2 regions of the Shewanella sp. KX20019 genome follow, and region 1 is predicted to be linked to the other one. Evidence: riboswitches for the same ligand, from Rfam matches in the RefSeq annotation. Region 1 holds a riboswitch; the other holds the start of a gene.
The links. Region 1 has a riboswitch for lysine ahead of lysC (lysine-sensitive aspartokinase 3). Riboswitches for the same ligand answer to the same signal wherever they lie in the genome.

Region 2: linked by a shared signal. The riboswitch ahead of JK628_RS15635 (Na+/H+ antiporter NhaC family protein) and the one ahead of lysC (lysine-sensitive aspartokinase 3) in region 1 are both predicted to bind lysine.

The regions. Positions count from the first base shown of each region.
Region 1 covers NZ_CP068437.1:869,139-877,557, forward strand. The annotation lists gene arcA (two-component system response regulator ArcA) at 311-1,027, opposite strand; gene JK628_RS03770 (DUF3293 domain-containing protein) at 1,596-2,024, shown strand; lysine riboswitch at 2,103-2,284, shown strand; gene lysC (lysine-sensitive aspartokinase 3) at 2,443-3,807, shown strand; gene JK628_RS03780 (succinylglutamate desuccinylase/aspartoacylase family protein) at 3,841-4,947, shown strand; gene JK628_RS03785 (hypothetical protein) at 5,027-5,500, shown strand; gene JK628_RS03790 (rhombosortase-dependent M36 family metallopeptidase) at 5,614-8,419, opposite strand, start outside.
Region 2 covers NZ_CP068437.1:3,606,779-3,615,197, reverse strand. The annotation lists gene JK628_RS15655 (amidohydrolase family protein) at 1-630, opposite strand, end outside; gene JK628_RS15650 (H-NS histone family protein) at 789-1,181, opposite strand; gene JK628_RS15645 (electron transfer flavoprotein subunit beta/FixA family protein) at 1,520-2,269, shown strand; gene JK628_RS15640 (electron transfer flavoprotein subunit alpha/FixB family protein) at 2,269-3,192, shown strand; lysine riboswitch at 3,390-3,611, shown strand; gene JK628_RS15635 (Na+/H+ antiporter NhaC family protein) at 3,691-5,262, shown strand; gene JK628_RS15630 (M3 family metallopeptidase) at 5,350-7,485, opposite strand; gene JK628_RS15625 (thymidine kinase) at 8,160-8,419, shown strand, end outside.

The DNA of each region.
Region 1 (8,419 bases):
GTGCTTTTTATGACTTTCAGCCTATATTTGATTAACTGAAGATTAAATATCGTTAATAAGAAGATTATTTATTCTGAAAATTTAAAGGCAGAGCGGAAGAGTACTCCTAAATATATATAGAATAATGACCATCATATTTGACAAATCAAGTTTATCTGCTAGCGGAATTTAACTGGGTAGAGAATGTTTTTAAGGTTTAATTAAGCTTAAAGTTGTTTTTTATAAGGCTACTTTTACTATTGATGAATTCAGATTATAGAAACAAAAAAGCCAGTCAATTGACTGGCTTTTATTTCATTCGATTATCGAATTAGTCTTCTAAGTTACCACAAAAACGGTAGCCTTCACCATGGATCGTAGCGATGATTTCTGGCGTATCTGGCAAGCTTTCGAAGTGCTTACGGATGCGACGAATCGTTACGTCAACAGTACGGTCATGTGGCTTAAGCTCACGACCAGTCATCTTCATTAGTAAGTCAGCACGGCTAAGGATCTTGCCTGGGTTTTCTACAAAATGCAGCATAGCGCGGAATTCACTACGTGGCAGCTTGTATGACTCGCCCTGTGGGCTAACAAGAGAACGGCTGTTTATTTCTAAGCTCCAACCGTTAAAACGGTAGAACTCAACTGCGCTTTTCTCTTCAGACTCAACACCAGTGCTGTTCACTCGTGTTAGTAGGTTGCGAGCACGAATAGTCAGTTCACGAGGGTTGAATGGTTTAGTGATGTAATCATCTGCACCGATTTCAAGTCCAAGGATCTTGTCTACTTCGTTATCGCGGCCCGTTAGAAAAATAAGGCCAATGTTATTTATTTCACGAAGCTCACGAGCTAATAAAAGTCCGTTTTTACCTGGTAGGTTAATATCCATAACGACCAAGTTAACTTTATTGTCTTGCATAGCTTTATGCATTTCAGCGCCATCATTGGCTTCAGAGACCACATATCCTTCTGCTTCAAAAATACTTCTAAGTGTGTTTCTTGTAACGGCTTCATCTTCAACAATCAGAATGTGCGGGTTTTGCATATTAATTACCTAATGTCTGTCAATTCTATTCTAACCATGAGTATAAATATTTTTATACTCCATCGATTCATGCTGATATTTCACTGATACACGTTGGTGTTTTCAAAAATTATTCTGAAACGGCAACACACTTCATGATAAGTAAAGTATGGGTATCTCACATATGGAAAACGTGAACTGTATTAGCTTCGATAAACAATAAGTAGAATAAGTTCCTTAACTATTGTTTTTTTCTGAAGTATAAATGTTAAATCAAACATAGATCACATTTGATACAGCTGTGTGGATTACTCTTCTATCTGTTTCAGATATATGTAACAAGATGTGTCATTACATGTATTCAGTGTGAGTCAATCAACAAGACCTATTGTACTCGTTTTAGGCATTTGTTAACAAATGAAATGTTAACAAATTTACTGCAAGATATGATTTAGATCACGTGAATACACCTAAGTGCATGATAAATAAGACATGCAGAATTTTATTTACTGTGACCGATATCACGCACCTAGGCAGCCCTAACGATTTTGCTATAATAAAATCACTTCAAGTGGAGAATTTGTTAGCAATGAATCAGTCAATCGAGTGCCTTTGGCGTAAGTATCAGCAAACGCAATTCCTGTTCACGCAGTGTTTGTCCTCTAAAATATCATTCGCCATTATCACTGCGCACAACCCAAGAGGAGAGATACTGGCTCCTTGCCAAAATCGATTGTTAGACCGAAAACTGCAGCAAGAGATCCTAAAATTGCGCCGGCCTTATCGCGCCATGGTGGGGGCGTCGCAAGATTGGAAACACATGGAAAAAAGCTGGGCTGTATCGACCGACAAGGCCTCCGCCATTGAGCTGGGGCGTAAGTTTAATCAAAACGCCATCTATTATGTTGATGCCGATAAGTTACAGTTAATCCCATGCTTATTGTCACAACTAGAAACCTCGCTCGGCGCTTTCTCGCCGCGGGTCAATGTAGTGCATGAGTTACCCTATATGGTGTAATTCTAAAGTTGTATAAAATTCGTTTGACTTAGTAGCGTAATTTATATACTTTTCACTTTCTTGATTTGTATACAGATTGAGTACAGAAGAGGAGCGTTAACTAGGTAATGAATGATAGGGGACCAAACCCCATTGACCATTCATGATGGAGATTGACGCCGAGATACATAAAACGATTTGGAACTGTCTTATGTATTGGTCGCTCAGGCTGAATCCTGACGATTGTCACCTATTTATTATGGTGGAGAGCTTCTGGTGACGATCGCTGTTTCCCATCTCTGGGGTGCATATCTTAGCACCAGGCTCTTCGAACGAAGTTAGTTCGGAGCTTATTCATGCTTTTTTTCAAGTTAGTTTTCAAGCCAGTTTTAAACAATACCTTATCCACACTGTGCCCACTTAATGTGGAGGCATCTTTATGTCTGTAATCCACGGTTTAACTGTTGCTAAGTTTGGTGGCACCTCTGTTGCCGATTACGACGCTATGCATCGCTGTGCCGATATCATCATCAATAACTCAGCAACTAAAGTTGTGGTAGTTAGTGCGTCTAGTGGCGTAACGAATAAGCTTGTGGCGTTAACTCAAGCGACAACAACGGGCGAGCAAAGTAAACAGCTGATTAAGCAGATCGCTTCAATTCAATATCAGATCCTCGACAGGTTAGGCAATCCAACGGATGTAGCCGCAAAAATTGACGCGGTACTCAGCCATATCGCCGTTTTAGCTGAGCGATTAGTGTTAACACGTAGCAAGGCGGTTATGGATGAACTGTTATCTCAGGGAGAGATGTGTTCATCGCTGTTTTTTGCTGCGGTACTTCGAGAAAAAGGTGCATCAGCCTCGGCATTTGACGTTCGCCAGGTGTTGCGTACCGATGGTCATCATGGTCGTGCAGAGCCACAAATTGAGTCCATTGCTCAACTTGCTGAAGAACATTTAGCGCCATTGTTGAGTTCTCAAGTAATAGTTACCCAAGGTTTTATAGGGGCTGATGAAGAGGGAGCAACCACGACTTTGGGGCGTGGCGGCAGTGATTATTCAGCAGCACTATTAGCAGAAGCGCTGCGGGCAACCGCGGTTGAGATCTGGACTGATGTTGCAGGGATCTACACCACTGATCCAAGACTTGCACCCAATGCTAAGCCTATTGCTGAAATCAGCTTTAATGAAGCGGCTGAGATGGCCACTTTTGGCGCCAAGGTTCTGCATCCTGCTACTATTTTGCCCGCGGTACGGCAAAAAATTCAAGTCTTTGTGGGATCTAGCTGGGCGCCCGAGCAGGGAGGGACGTGGATCCGTCATCAAGTGTCCGATGAGCCAGTATATCGAGCAGTAGCTGTAAGAAGAGATCAAACATTATTGAACCTGCACAGCTTGCAAATGTTGCATGCGCAAGGGTTTCTAGCCGAGACGTTTGCAACACTAGCACGGCATAAAATCAGTGTTGATTTAATCACTACCTCAGAGGTTAATGTGGCATTAACACTAGATAAAACCGGATCAGATTCAAGTGGTCATGGTTTATTGAGTGAGCCATTGTTGCAAGAGTTGTCGCTGCATTGCCGGGTTCGTGTTGAAGATGGTTTAGCACTGGTAGCGATTATTGGTAATAAAATTGCTTCAACGGCGGGTGTATGTCGCCGAGTGTTTGAGGTTCTTGAGCCGCATAACGTGCGCATGATCTGCCAAGGGGCTAGCCCTCATAATCTGTGCGTACTGGTAGAGGAAGCTGAGGCAGCTGATGTCATTCGCGCCTTGCATGAAAACTTATTTGAATCTTAAACCACTGTTGAAGCAGGGAATAGAGTACACAAAATGAAATTTACCCAATCTAGCCTCAATGTTGGCGAGCTTGCGACGGGGCAAGAGCTGAGTATTCCGGTGTACCATTTAGCAGCAAAAGATCCATCTGCGCCCAAAGTGTTCGTGCAAGCCAACGTTCACGGAGCTGAAGTGCAGGGCAATGCGGTTATTTTTCAGTTGTTGAAGCAGTTGGAAAATATGGATGTGCAAGGTGAAGTGACCTTACTACCGCTTGCCAACCCTTTGGGGATAAATCAAAAGAGTGGTGAGTTTACACTCGGGCGTTTTGATCCCATTACTGGGGTGAACTGGAATCGAGAGTATCTAGAACACTCCTTTGATATTCCAACATGGTATCAGCAACATTGCGATCTAGATAACGGGCAGCTGGCAGAGGCATTTAGGGCTCATCTGCTTGCCTCTTGTGAGGCTCATTTAGCCAACCCTTGGGGCGTTACCACGGGGAAGCGATTAGCGATAAGCTTACAAATGCTGGCCCATCAGGCTGATATTGTCATTGACCTACATACAGGCCCTAAGTCTTGTAAGCATCTCTATTGTCCGGAGTACGAACGCAGCTCGGCACGATTCTTTTCTATCCCCTATAGCCTTATCATCCCTAACAGTTTTGGCGGCGCGATGGATGAAGCCGCATTTTGTCCCTGGTGGGAGTTAGTGGAGTATGCCGCTAGTCAAGACCGAGATATGCCTGTGCCGGTATCCGCTTTTACGCTGGAACTCGCAAGCCAAGAGCGTATTGATATGGAAGATGCCTTAGAGGATGCGATGGGCATTTTGGCATATTTTAGTCATCGTGGCGTGATCATGGATAGAGTGGTTCCAGCTGATATGGATCGCTTTGGTTGTTTACTCGAAGACTATAAAAAATATTACGCCCCTAAAGGCGGCCTAGTTGAGTACCTAGCTCAACCAGGAGTGCCGTTAAAAGCTGGCGCTCCGCTGGCCAATATTCTCAGGCTTGACTGCTATGGGACCAAAGAGGAACTAACCTCTTTGCAGCTTGAGCAAGACTGTGTGCCTATTCTTCATTTTGCCTCAGCTTCAGTCTATCAAGGGACGGAGCTTTATAAGTTGATGACCAATCTGTTTGAGCTTTAATATCATCCACTAGGTAAGGGCTGTTTAATGTTATGCTAATGTTTAAATAAAACATTATCGATAAAGGATGGTGCGAATTATGCGACTAATCCCACTATGCGCAGTGTTATTGCTAGCTGCGGGTTGCACTGCTGACAAAGCGACTCAAAATAAGAATGTGGAAGCTAAAGTGACTAAAGTCGCTGAGGTTGAAGCCATCGCTATAGGCAGAGATAAGATATCGGCAAGTCATTCGATTAGCTTCCAGCTAAACGGCGGTAAGTTTTTTGCGGAGTCTACTTTTTTAACCAAAGGAACTCGGGTCTTCAACCCCGAAATGAGCCAGGGCGGAGTGTTAAAAGGTAGTTTTGTCGTTCAAAGCGAGATTGGAGTGGATGAGCAGAAGAAGCTTTTTTATATTGAGCAGATAGCGGCAGAAACTTACCGACTAATACCAATGGGCGAAAATGTTGACCTGTTAGTCTTGTATAAATCATTACAACAGGATGTCAGCTTACGTACAGTCGAAATTGAAATAGATTATAGCCGCCCTATAGAAAGGGACGAATACTAATACCTCTTCAAGTTAGCTAATGATAGGCAATAAAAAAGCCATAACTTTCGTTATGGCTTTTAGTTATCTGTTACATTTCTCAATACATTTGATAATTGTCGATTATAGCAGGCTTACTTGCGGCGACGGAACGCTGCAAATGGCAGTAGCATCAATGCTATCCAGCCCATAGAGCCACCGCTTGAAGAGTTCGATGCTGGCTTGGCAACTTCTGGAACATCCTTAACGTAAACTTTGATTTCAGATACGACATCGTCTGTACCATCATTTACCGTTAGGTTGAACTCCAAGGTTTCGCTGCTAGCGACTGTTGGTGCAATAAAGGTCGCTTCGTGAGTATCAGCTCCCGTTAATGTTGCTGATGTGCCAGCTGTTTGTACCCAGCTATATGTATGGCTATCAGCTGCATTAGCATCGACAATGACTGACGATAGCGTAACAGAATCACCTTCATTAACGCTTGAAGCGCTTGCGCTTATTGAGACGTTAGGTAAGCGATTGTCACAAGCATTGGTATCACCAGCGATTTGTGTATGGAACACATTAGAAGTGATATTGCTGAATGTAACGTTATCGACAATCCAACCAAATGAGTTAGTGTTGCTATCAGATACAATACGGAAGCGGAATTGAACTTCATTGCCATTCAGTGCCGTGCCAAAGTTAAGTGATTCGGTCTCTCCTGGAATAGGTAAATTACCTGTAAATGCTTTTCTACCCGGTAACAGGTTTTCAAGCTCAGCAGAGTAACCTGTGCCACCAAATACGCCCCCCATTTCTGTTACATCTGCCCACTCGCCGCCATTGACACGTATTTCAACAACGCCACCATCATACTCGGTTTCGATTTGATAGAATTGGAACCAGCTCACGCTGAAATCGCCGCCATATCCAACAGTAAATGGTTTAGTCTCAAAGGCTACATCAGATGTAAAGCCGTTGTTTCTAATGTACATGTACTGCTCGCCAACAGGGAAGTAGCTTGTATAGCGTGAATCAAGTGACGAAGTGCCTTCTGCTAGCTCTCCACCGCTTAGCACCACTTCTTGGAAGTCGGCTAGGCCTGAGTAATCTTCCATATCGCTGGTAGACATACTGTTTTCAATATCTTTACTTGCAAAGTCCATGTTTACAGCTGTACTTAGGATATAGTCAGCTGGTTTGATATCTTCATCGAGATCAGGGAAAGATAACTCGAAAGTGACTTCGTCGGCAGTGCTTGCTTCATCTAATGTAAATTCAATCGGAGTACTCGTCGCATCATTATATGGAAGTACGTTAGAGAAACTGACTTTGCCTTCATTCGCTAAAGTGACTTTATGATCACTGGTGACTTTAACAACAGCATCGATAGTTTCAAATACTTCGCTACCTTTGTTGGCGACTGTAAATGAGATGGTAGCAGTTTCACCTTTATCGACGATGCCATCTTTTGAGCAGTAACCTACAGTCATGCCTTCGTAATCGGCATCGATTTCATGATCGGCAACAATGAATTTTGCCAGTGTTGCTTCGTACGATTCAACAACACCCGTGTGCTTTTTGTCATGACGAGCTGGCGATACTGCTCCAAAACCCATACCGCGGCGCGCAAACGCTGCCATGATTAATTCGTAGTCCGCCACATCGTTTGCATAGGCTGCAGCAAGAATTGCATCACGAGCTTCAGTATAGGTTGGTGCGACTGGAGTCATCTTATAACCAGTAACGAGATAGTCCATCATCAAGCTACGCGCTTCAGCAAAAGAATGGCGCTCATCATTGATAAGGGCTACATAGCTATCCCAAAGCATTGCTGCCCATGGTTCACCAGCATCATGTACTTCTGCGTTTCCGTACTGATCTGGACCAGTACCGTTACCTAATTCAACATTGGCAAAGGTGAGTGGGTTAACTTTCATATCAGTACTATACGGGTAGTTACGAATACCTGTGTAGAAAGACCCTACGTAAGATACTGCAGCGTATGCTTTCTGGAACATTTCGTTGCCTTCAAGCATTGCATCGTCTGCTTCAGAAACTAACAATAGTGCGTGGAAGTCACCCCAACCTTCACCCATTGAGCGACCTTGCTGGTTATATAGACCTGAAGCGTTGCCTACTAAACGGTTAGAGATGTAATGTCCCCATTCATGGGCAACAATTGCATTATCCCAAGAACTTGCCTTGTAAGGCTTTTGGTTAAACATCGACACAGTGACGTCTTCACCACCATCAAGTAAAGCATCGATAGCTTTAGCATCATTGAGTGATAATCCCATGCTTGGGATTGTCACTGTATCATCACTGCCACCCATTGGAGCGGGCTCAGTTGTACCAGAATTATTAGCAATTAATACCGCGATTGCACCGGCATCCTGCGCGTGCTTAACTTTCTGGGTAAACGCACAAGCGCCGCGATCAATTAGTGCTATATTGCCTGCTATCTCGACTCCGTTGGTGGTTGCTTCACAACCATCTTTAACAGTGCCGTCAATTGTTCCGCCTTCACCGTCATCAGTTAAAATTGACCCATCGTCGACACGAACAATAGAGCCTGAAAGGTCAAATTGACCTTGTCCAAAGCTAGCTCGCTGCGATGAGAGAAGTAAGCCTACAGAGTCATCAGAGGTTACCGTTACACCGTAATGTTCACCAACAACGGCATCTTTGCTATCCCAAAGGTACATTTGCATACGTGGCGATGCACCATCAGCAGGTGTGCTCATATTGGCGTTATTAAAGCCGGAGTTATCTTGCACTTCTGCACGTATTGGGTCGCCCTCAACACCACCACGGTCAAAGTTTAGTGCTTGTGCATTACCTGATGCTTCATCAAAGCCATGATCGTAGAAAGTATCATGTAAGTAGTTGTTAATATAGAAAAGATTAACGATTGCTGCTTTACGGTTATTGACAGAGCTTTCTGCTTCTTCAGTG
Region 2 (8,419 bases), 2.6 Mb from region 1:
CGCGATACTCCCCATTAATGACTGCGGGTAATCTTGTATAGATGAGCCCTTATCAAATGCCATAAACTGGTTGGTTTTAGCTCTGTAAATAATATCGTTCGCTTTCTTATCCGCCAGAGATAAACTGACTCCACGCCCTCTGAAAATGCCATCTAAATAGCTAGATTGAACACTGGTAAAACCATTGTTAATCCACTCTTTCGCCTGTTCTTGATCGGGATAAACATAATTGAACCACTCTTTTTCTGAATGAATCGCTCCATTCTCTGCATTACCACCAATTCGTTTTATTTCATAAACTGGATTATCACTAGCTTCATTTACTGATTCATATTCGATTGCATACTCGGTAAATGGATCTATAAAACCTGGATAGATAATATGACCTGTTAAGTTAATCTCAAGAACGCCTTCGGGAATGTCATTATCTTTAATAATCGACTTTATTCGATTATTTTCAATTAACAAGGTGGCATCGTTTAGCGTTTTTCCGGGGCTCAACATTAGCGTTGCATGACTTAACGCAGTGATTCTAGGCGTATTATCCGTCAATTGCTCATTGGCTACTGTGCTGTAGCTGGTTAACACACTAAGTAGAGCGACAAGGGCTTTTATTTTATAATTATGCATTACCGTACTTATGTTTGTTAGAAGAGTAGGGGAAGTGTGAGGATATCTTAACTTAACAACAATTACTAAACAGTATTTGTAACTTAGAATATGATTCTTGGATGCGTAATAACAAAAAACCCAGCAATAGCTGGGTTTTATAGGCAGTAAACGGAAACTTAAATAAGGAAGTCGTCCATTGTACGACCTTTTTCTAATTCATTCTTGAATACAGTTGGCATACGGCCTTGGCCTGTCCATTGAACCATGTCGCCATTCACTTCAATTTGGTATTTAGCTGGACGTGGTGCACGTTTCTTAGGAGCTGGTTTAACGCCAGCGCCACCAATATCGTCAACTGATAAACCAATCGCTTCCATTTGTTGACGAATCTCTTCAATTTTAGCATTACGCTCAGCCATTGCTTCATTTTCAGCTTCAGCTTGAGATGCTTTTTCTTCGATGATTTTTTCAAGCTTTACAGCAAGATCTTTTAACTCTTCAAGAGATAGCTCTTTAACTGCTGCTTTAAAACGGCGACCGTGGGTCAATATATCTAAAAATTCGCTCATGATGATTAACGTCCAATTAAAATAGGAAAGGATTTTATATTCTGTTCCAAATAATAGGAACTATTTCGATAAGGATCAAATGTTATTTCTGTTTAATTGAGAATAAAAAGTATTAATTAAGATTAATTTGTGAAAAAGACGATTATATTTCTCAAATGTTATCGATATCGGCCAATTACGCCTTATCTCATTATATTAATGTGAACAGGTGTTCGACTCTAGGTTGACGTTAACGTCAACAGCACGTAAAGTGACTCTAATTTCTGTAATAGTTGCTGTGCTATATAAGTGACTATTCGCATAATCCCGTTCATTAAGAGACGTAACAAGGAAGCCCTATGAAAGTATTGGTGCCAGTAAAACGTGTCGTCGATGCCAATGTAAAGGTCAGGGTTAATGCTGACAATACAAGTGTCGATACCGCAAACCTTAAAATGGCGATTAACCCGTTTTGTGAGATTGCTGTAGAAGAAGCCGTTCGTTTAAAAGAAGCGGGAAGCGCTTCTGAAGTCATCGTCATGAGCATCGGTCCAAAAGCTTCGCAGGAGCAGTTGAGAACGGCGCTAGCACTCGGTGCTGATCGAGCTATCCATATTCAGACTGACGAAGACCTTGTGCCTTTATCTGTTGCTAAGCTAATTCATGCGGTACAGAAAAAAGAGCAAGTAGACTTAGTTATCTTGGGTAAGCAATCCATTGATAGCGACAACAACCAAACGGGTCAAATGTTAGCGGCGATTGGCAAAATGCCACAAGCAACCTTTGCCTCGGAAGTAAAAGTGAATGCTGAACAGCTGACGGTGACTCGCGAAGTTGACGGTGGACTGCAAACACTGATGCTACCTTTACCAGCTGTGGTTACCGCTGACCTGCGTTTAAACGAGCCACGTTACGCAAAATTGCCGAATATCATGAAAGCTAAACGTAAACCACTTGAGACACTCACTCCAGCCGATTTCGATGTGACCCTCAAGTCTCACCAGAGCGTCGTTAAAGTGACTCCACCTGCTGAGCGCAGTGCGGGTGTGATGGTATCTTCTGTAGAAGAGTTGGTTGAAAAGTTAAAGAATGAAGCGAAGGTGATCTAATGGCAATTTTAGTATTAGCAGAACACGATAACGCCAGTCTAAAACTGGATACCGCTAAAGTGGTGGCATGCGGTCAAGCCATTGGTGGCGACATTGATGTACTCGTTGTCGGTCACAACTGTGGCGATGTGGTTGGCAGTGCACAACAGCTCAATGGCATACGAAAAGTATTAGTTGCCGATGCCGCCGTTTATGTTAACGGCCTAGCTGAAAACACTGCGGAAGTCGTCACTGAAGTTGCAGCGGACTATGAGTATGTGCTTGCCGCGGCTTCTAGCCATGGTAAGAATGTATTGCCTCGGGTAGCGGCATTACTCGACGTAAACCAGTTATCAGAAGTGATAGAAGTGGTGAGTAATGATACCTTCGTTCGTCCTATCTATGCTGGCAGCGCGTTAGCGACAGTCCAGAGCTTGGATGACAAGAAGGTGATCACAGTGCGCTCAAGTGCATTTGATGCAGTGGCAGGCGATGGCAGTGCTGAACTTGTGACATTGACGCAAGAGATTGCGCCTCAAGTTGAGTTTGTATCTCAGAGTTTGACCGAATCAGAGCGCCCTGAACTGGGAAGCGCGTCTGTTGTTGTCTCTGGCGGGCGTGCAATGGGCAACAGTGAGAACTTTGGCATACTAGAGCAACTTGCCGATAAGTTAGGTGGGGCACTGGGTGCATCACGTGCTGCAGTAGACGCAGGCTTTGTGCCTAACGATCTGCAAGTGGGGCAAACGGGTAAAATTGTTGCGCCTGATTTGTACATCGCCGTGGGGATTTCTGGTGCTATCCAGCATCTCGCTGGCATGAAAGATTCAAAAGTGATCGTGGCAATCAACAAAGATCCTGAAGCGCCAATTTTCCAGGTGGCTGACTATGGATTGGAAGCTGATCTGTTTGATGCTGTGCCACAGCTATTAGAGCAGCTTTAACTTATCCACCGTTAGGCTGCTGGCAAGCTGAAAAAACACAGAGTTGTTTTTATAAGGTTGCCGAGCTGTTATCGGTCGTGAGTATTGGTTGGTAATATTTGAGATCTGTGTCACGATAAGCGGCTTTAGGGTAGCATCCCTAAAGCCGCTTATGTTTTTATGACACTCACGTTAATTAGCTCAGTCTATTTAACGTCCTTAGAAGTAGAGGTGCATTCAATATTAGTACCGACAAGTAGGGTGATGCCTATGACTTGTTGAGAAAGGATTTGATGCCGAAGTGACAAAGCATATCGAGGCTTGTTGCTGGGGCTGTTACCAAATAGGAACAGCACTGCCATAGTATTTCTTATCGGGAAGATAAGAAGATTTTATATTAATGTCGAACATTGATATTACTGTGGAGCGCTACTGATAGGACAGGTGTAATCAGCTCTCAATGCTAACTCCCACCAGTTCAGTCGGCCTCCATTCGTACTTAGCGAAGATAATAATTAAATGACAATTTTAAGCTATGCCGATTCGGCACTTTCGTTGCTGCCTCCGGTAGTTGCAATCGTACTGGCGATGTTAACCCGTCGTGTTTTACTTTCTCTTGGGGTGGGGATCCTACTGGGTGCACTACTGCTGACCGATTTCTCTGCTGCAAATACTGCCCAATACGTGGGTGCTAAAGTTCTGGCGCTAGTGTGGGATGATGGCGCACTCAATAGCTGGAACCTATACATTCTTGGTTTCCTCGTCGTGCTTGGGATGATCACTGCGCTCATTACCGTTAGCGGCTCGGCTCGTGCGTTTGCCGATTGGGCTCGCAATCATATTCGTAATAAACGTGATGCCAAACTATTAACCATGTTCTTGGGTTGTGTGGTGTTTATTGATGATTACTTTAATAGTTTGGTTGTGGGGAGTGTTGCTCGACCGCTCACTGACCGTTACTACATCTCTCGTAGTAAGTTAGCTTATCTGCTGGATTCAACGGCTGCACCTATCTGTGTTATCTCGCCTGTATCAAGCTGGGGCGCGTACATCATTGCCTTGATTGGTGGTATTTTAACTGCCCACGGTTTTACAGATTCAGGACATTTAAGCACATTTGTGCAGATGATCCCGATGAACTTCTACGCTATCTTCGCATTATTACTGCTACTGTGTGTCGCGCTGATGGGCCTCGATATTGGCCCTATGCGTCAACATGAGCTTAATGCGCAGAAAGGTAACCTTTATGATGAGTCAAAAGGATTACCCCCTGGGGCCAACTCTGGTTTGCCAGAAGCGGATACCGGTAAAATCCTCGGATTATTCTTACCCATTACGGTCTTAGTCTTCGCTACATTCTACTTTATGGTGAGTAGTGGTGGTGATGCGCTGGCTGCTAAAAATGAAGCCTTTAGCCTGATTGGCGCATTCGAAAATACCGATGTTGGTTCATCACTCTTCTTTGGTGCCTTAATTGGTTTAATCGTCACGCTTGTGCTGGTTACTTACCAAGGTGTTGAGAAGAAGATGATCGTTAAAGGCGTGGTTGAAGGCGCGAAATCTATGCTGCCAGCAATCTACATCTTGCTCTTTGCATGGACGATAGCAGGTGTCATCGGTCAGCTTGAAACTGGTAAGTATATGGCGAGCTTAGCGACCGGTAATATTCCGTTTGCGATGTTGCCTGCAGTGCTGTTTATTCTGGCTGGTTTAACCGCATTTTCTACCGGCACCAGCTGGGGTACATTCGGTATTATGTTACCTATTGCTGCTGATATGGCGATGGGAAGTGACACGAGCATGATGCTACCAATGCTGGCTGCAGTGCTTGCTGGGGCAGTATTTGGCGATCATTGTTCACCGATATCTGACACCACCATTTTGTCTTCAACGGGCGCGAACTGCCATCATATCGACCATGTGATCACGCAGTTACCCTATGCGTTAATTGTCGCAGGCATTAGTTTAGGTGGCTACATTGTACTTGGTTTCACTGAGTCAGTGATGGCAGGCTTATTGACCTGTAGTGTGTTGTTTGTGATTAGCGTGATTATACTGCGGATTAAATCTTGTCAGCGAACGACCACTTAATTTAGAAAGCTTTTCGTTAGGCATTTAAAAGCCGCTCTCAATGAGAGCGGCTTTTTTGTAGCTATTAATACAGTATGAATACGAGTATTAGTTGTTTAAACCACGGCGATTAAGCAAGGCTTCAGTCGTTGGCTCTTGACCTCTAAAGGCTTTGTAGGCGTCCATTGGCGGCACAGTATTACCGACCTCACGAATGGTTTTTCTAAACTTCATGCCTATCTCACGGTTCAAGCCGCCTTGAGTTTGCACGTAAGCAAAGGCATCGGCCGCTAGGATTTCACTCCACATGTAAGCGTAATAACTAGCTGAGTAGCCACCAGGGAACGCGTGAGCAAAGTAGGTCGATTTATATCTTGGCGGTACAGCTGGCAGATCAACCCCATGTTTTTTAAGTGCCGCAGCTTCAAAGCTGGCAACATCTTGCAGTGGAGCATCCGCTTTAAGTGAATGCCACTCTAAATCAACCAGTGCTGCCGACATATATTCAAGGGTATCGAAGCCTTGGTTAAAGCTGCGTGATTTAAGCAGTTTATTAAGCAGCTCCTCTGGGATAGGCTCACCAGTTTCATAATGCTTGGCATAGTTAGCTAACACCTTGGGATGCGCCGCCCAATCCTCTTCGAAGGTTGATGGAAACTCGACAAAGTCGCGTGAAACCGAGGTACCAGAAAGGGTAGGGTAATTTACCTTAGAGAACATACCATGAGTGCCATGGCCCATCTCGTGGAACATGGTAGTCACTTCATCGTAGCTGACAAAGGTCGGTTCGCCGGCTGGCGCCTTTTTAATATTCATCACATTGACGACCACAGGCTTGCTGTTTAGCAATTCAGATTGACCAACAAACGAACTCATCCAGGCTCCACCGCGTTTGCCTTCTCGGGCAAAATGGTCGGCGTAGAAAATGGCTAAACTAGTACCATCTTCATCAAACATCTCATAGGCTTTCACATCTGGGTGGTAGACAGGAAGATCTGGACGAGGCGTAAAGCTCACACCATAAAGCTCTTTAAGGGTATAAAAAACTCCATCTTCTAATACCCGGTCAAACTCAAAGTAAGGGCGGATAGCATTGGCGTCTAAGTCATACTTATCTTTGCGAACAAGTTCGGCGTAGTAAGCCCAGTCCCACGGTGCCAATTCAAAATCACCGCCAGTGCTGTCTATCATCGCTTGGATATCGGCAGCTTCTTTATTGGTGTTGGCAACAACGGCTGGCACCATAGAGCCGAACATCTTGTACACCGCTTCTGGCGTTTTGGCCATTTGTGGGGCAAGGCGGTAATCTGCCCAGCTGTCAAACCCTAGCAGTGCTGCGCGCTCCGCTCTAAGCTGCGCTAAACGGGCAACAAAGGAGGCCGTTTCATTTTCGCCCTCAAGACCACGATTGGCAGAGGCTTGCCACACTTGCTGGCGCAGCTCGCGATTATCTAACTGAGTCAGTACTGGCTGGCGCGTGGTGTTGGTGATGTTGAGTTGATACTTACCGTCGTGGCCATTGGCTGTAGCATCCGCTGCCGCGGCACGAATGGCACTGTCTGACAAACCACTGAGTTCAGCTTCATTGTCTACAACAACAGCGATCTCCTTGGTCAGTCGCATTAAGCGCTGAGCAAACTCATTGGTGAGTGTAGATTGCTCTTCGTTTAGTGCACGGATCTGCTGTTTCTGGCTATCGCTCAGTTTGGCACCGGCGCGAACAAAGCGCTGATAGTAAACTTCGACTAAGCGGTTAGCTTCGGCTGACAAGTTTAGATCTGCACGGCTGTTATAGATGCTCTCTACCCGAGCAAATAGTGCTGGATTTAAGTTGATATTGTCAGAATGCGCTGCCATTTTTGGCGCCATTTCGCCTTGTACCTGACGCAGTGTTGGGTTGCTGTTTGATCCTGTGAGGTTATAAAAAACCTTAGAGGTACGGTTTAACAGCTGACCACTTTTTTCCATCGCCACAATGGTATTGTCGAATGTGGCTGCATCGGGGTTATTGGCTAATTCGAGGATCTCCTGATAATGCTCCTTGATCCCTTGTTCAAGCGCTGGTGCGAAATGCTCGTCTTTAATCAAGCTAAAGTCAGGCGCTTGATATTGTAAAACACTGGCTTGTAAAAAAGGATTCTGAGTTTGCACCATAGTCGCTGCCATTGGATCGTTTTTAGTGGTTGAGCAGGCGCTTAACGCGAGCGTTGCAGTAATAGCTGCGGCGATGAGTGTTTTATGCATCTGGTAATACTTCCTTCATTATAGTTGTTATTTCTTATGAGTTTTATACCCATCCTACCTGAAGATGCTCGTTTCAGAGGCGCTGTGCTAGTTCAATTCTAGGCGCATTAACATAGAAATGGTTATTCCATTTTAAGTGAGTGCAACAACGAAGTGGGTTTGCACAACACCTTCTATGATGGGTTTTAATGGGCTTTACTCTGTGTTATTGATTTTACCAAGGGAGAAACCATTCGTGGCAATCAATGCCTTGATTAAAGCCCATTAAACTCCCACTGAATCCTGCATCTTTAAGTCGGATGGGTCTACAAGTGACACTATCAATTGTTTGTTAATTGATCCTTAATAATGGCGTTAACTTATCTCATTAAATGTGTGTTGTTTTGTGGGCCATATGAGTTTTAATTGAGTTTTAAATATTAACGTTGTACGACAAGTGTAAGGGGAGGGTGAACAATTAATGTTGCGCTATATCATACTGATATCAGAGCGCTTAAAAATAGCTGTTAACTCACTAGTGTTTAGCTATTCTCTAGAGGGTTACACTAGTTAAGGTGATAAAGTTAGTGAGTAAAATAGCAAATGATTAGCCTCACTATATGGTGGATTGTGGATGATTTGTGCTAGCTAATAATGCTAGACTAACGATGAATTCATCCTTAAGGACTCTCGGTTTGGCGCAACTCTATTTTTATTACTCAGCAATGAACGCCGGTAAGTCGACTTCATTATTACAGTCTTCATATAACTACCGTGAACGCGGCATGAATACCTTAGTCATGACGGCGTCAATCGATAATCGATATGGCGTAGGTAAAGTGGCTTCGCGTATTGGCATCGAGACCGAAGCGCAGGTATTTGGTAGTGATGATGATTTAACCAATATGATCGGCACTGCTCACAAAGAGCAAACGCTGCACTGTATTCTAATTGA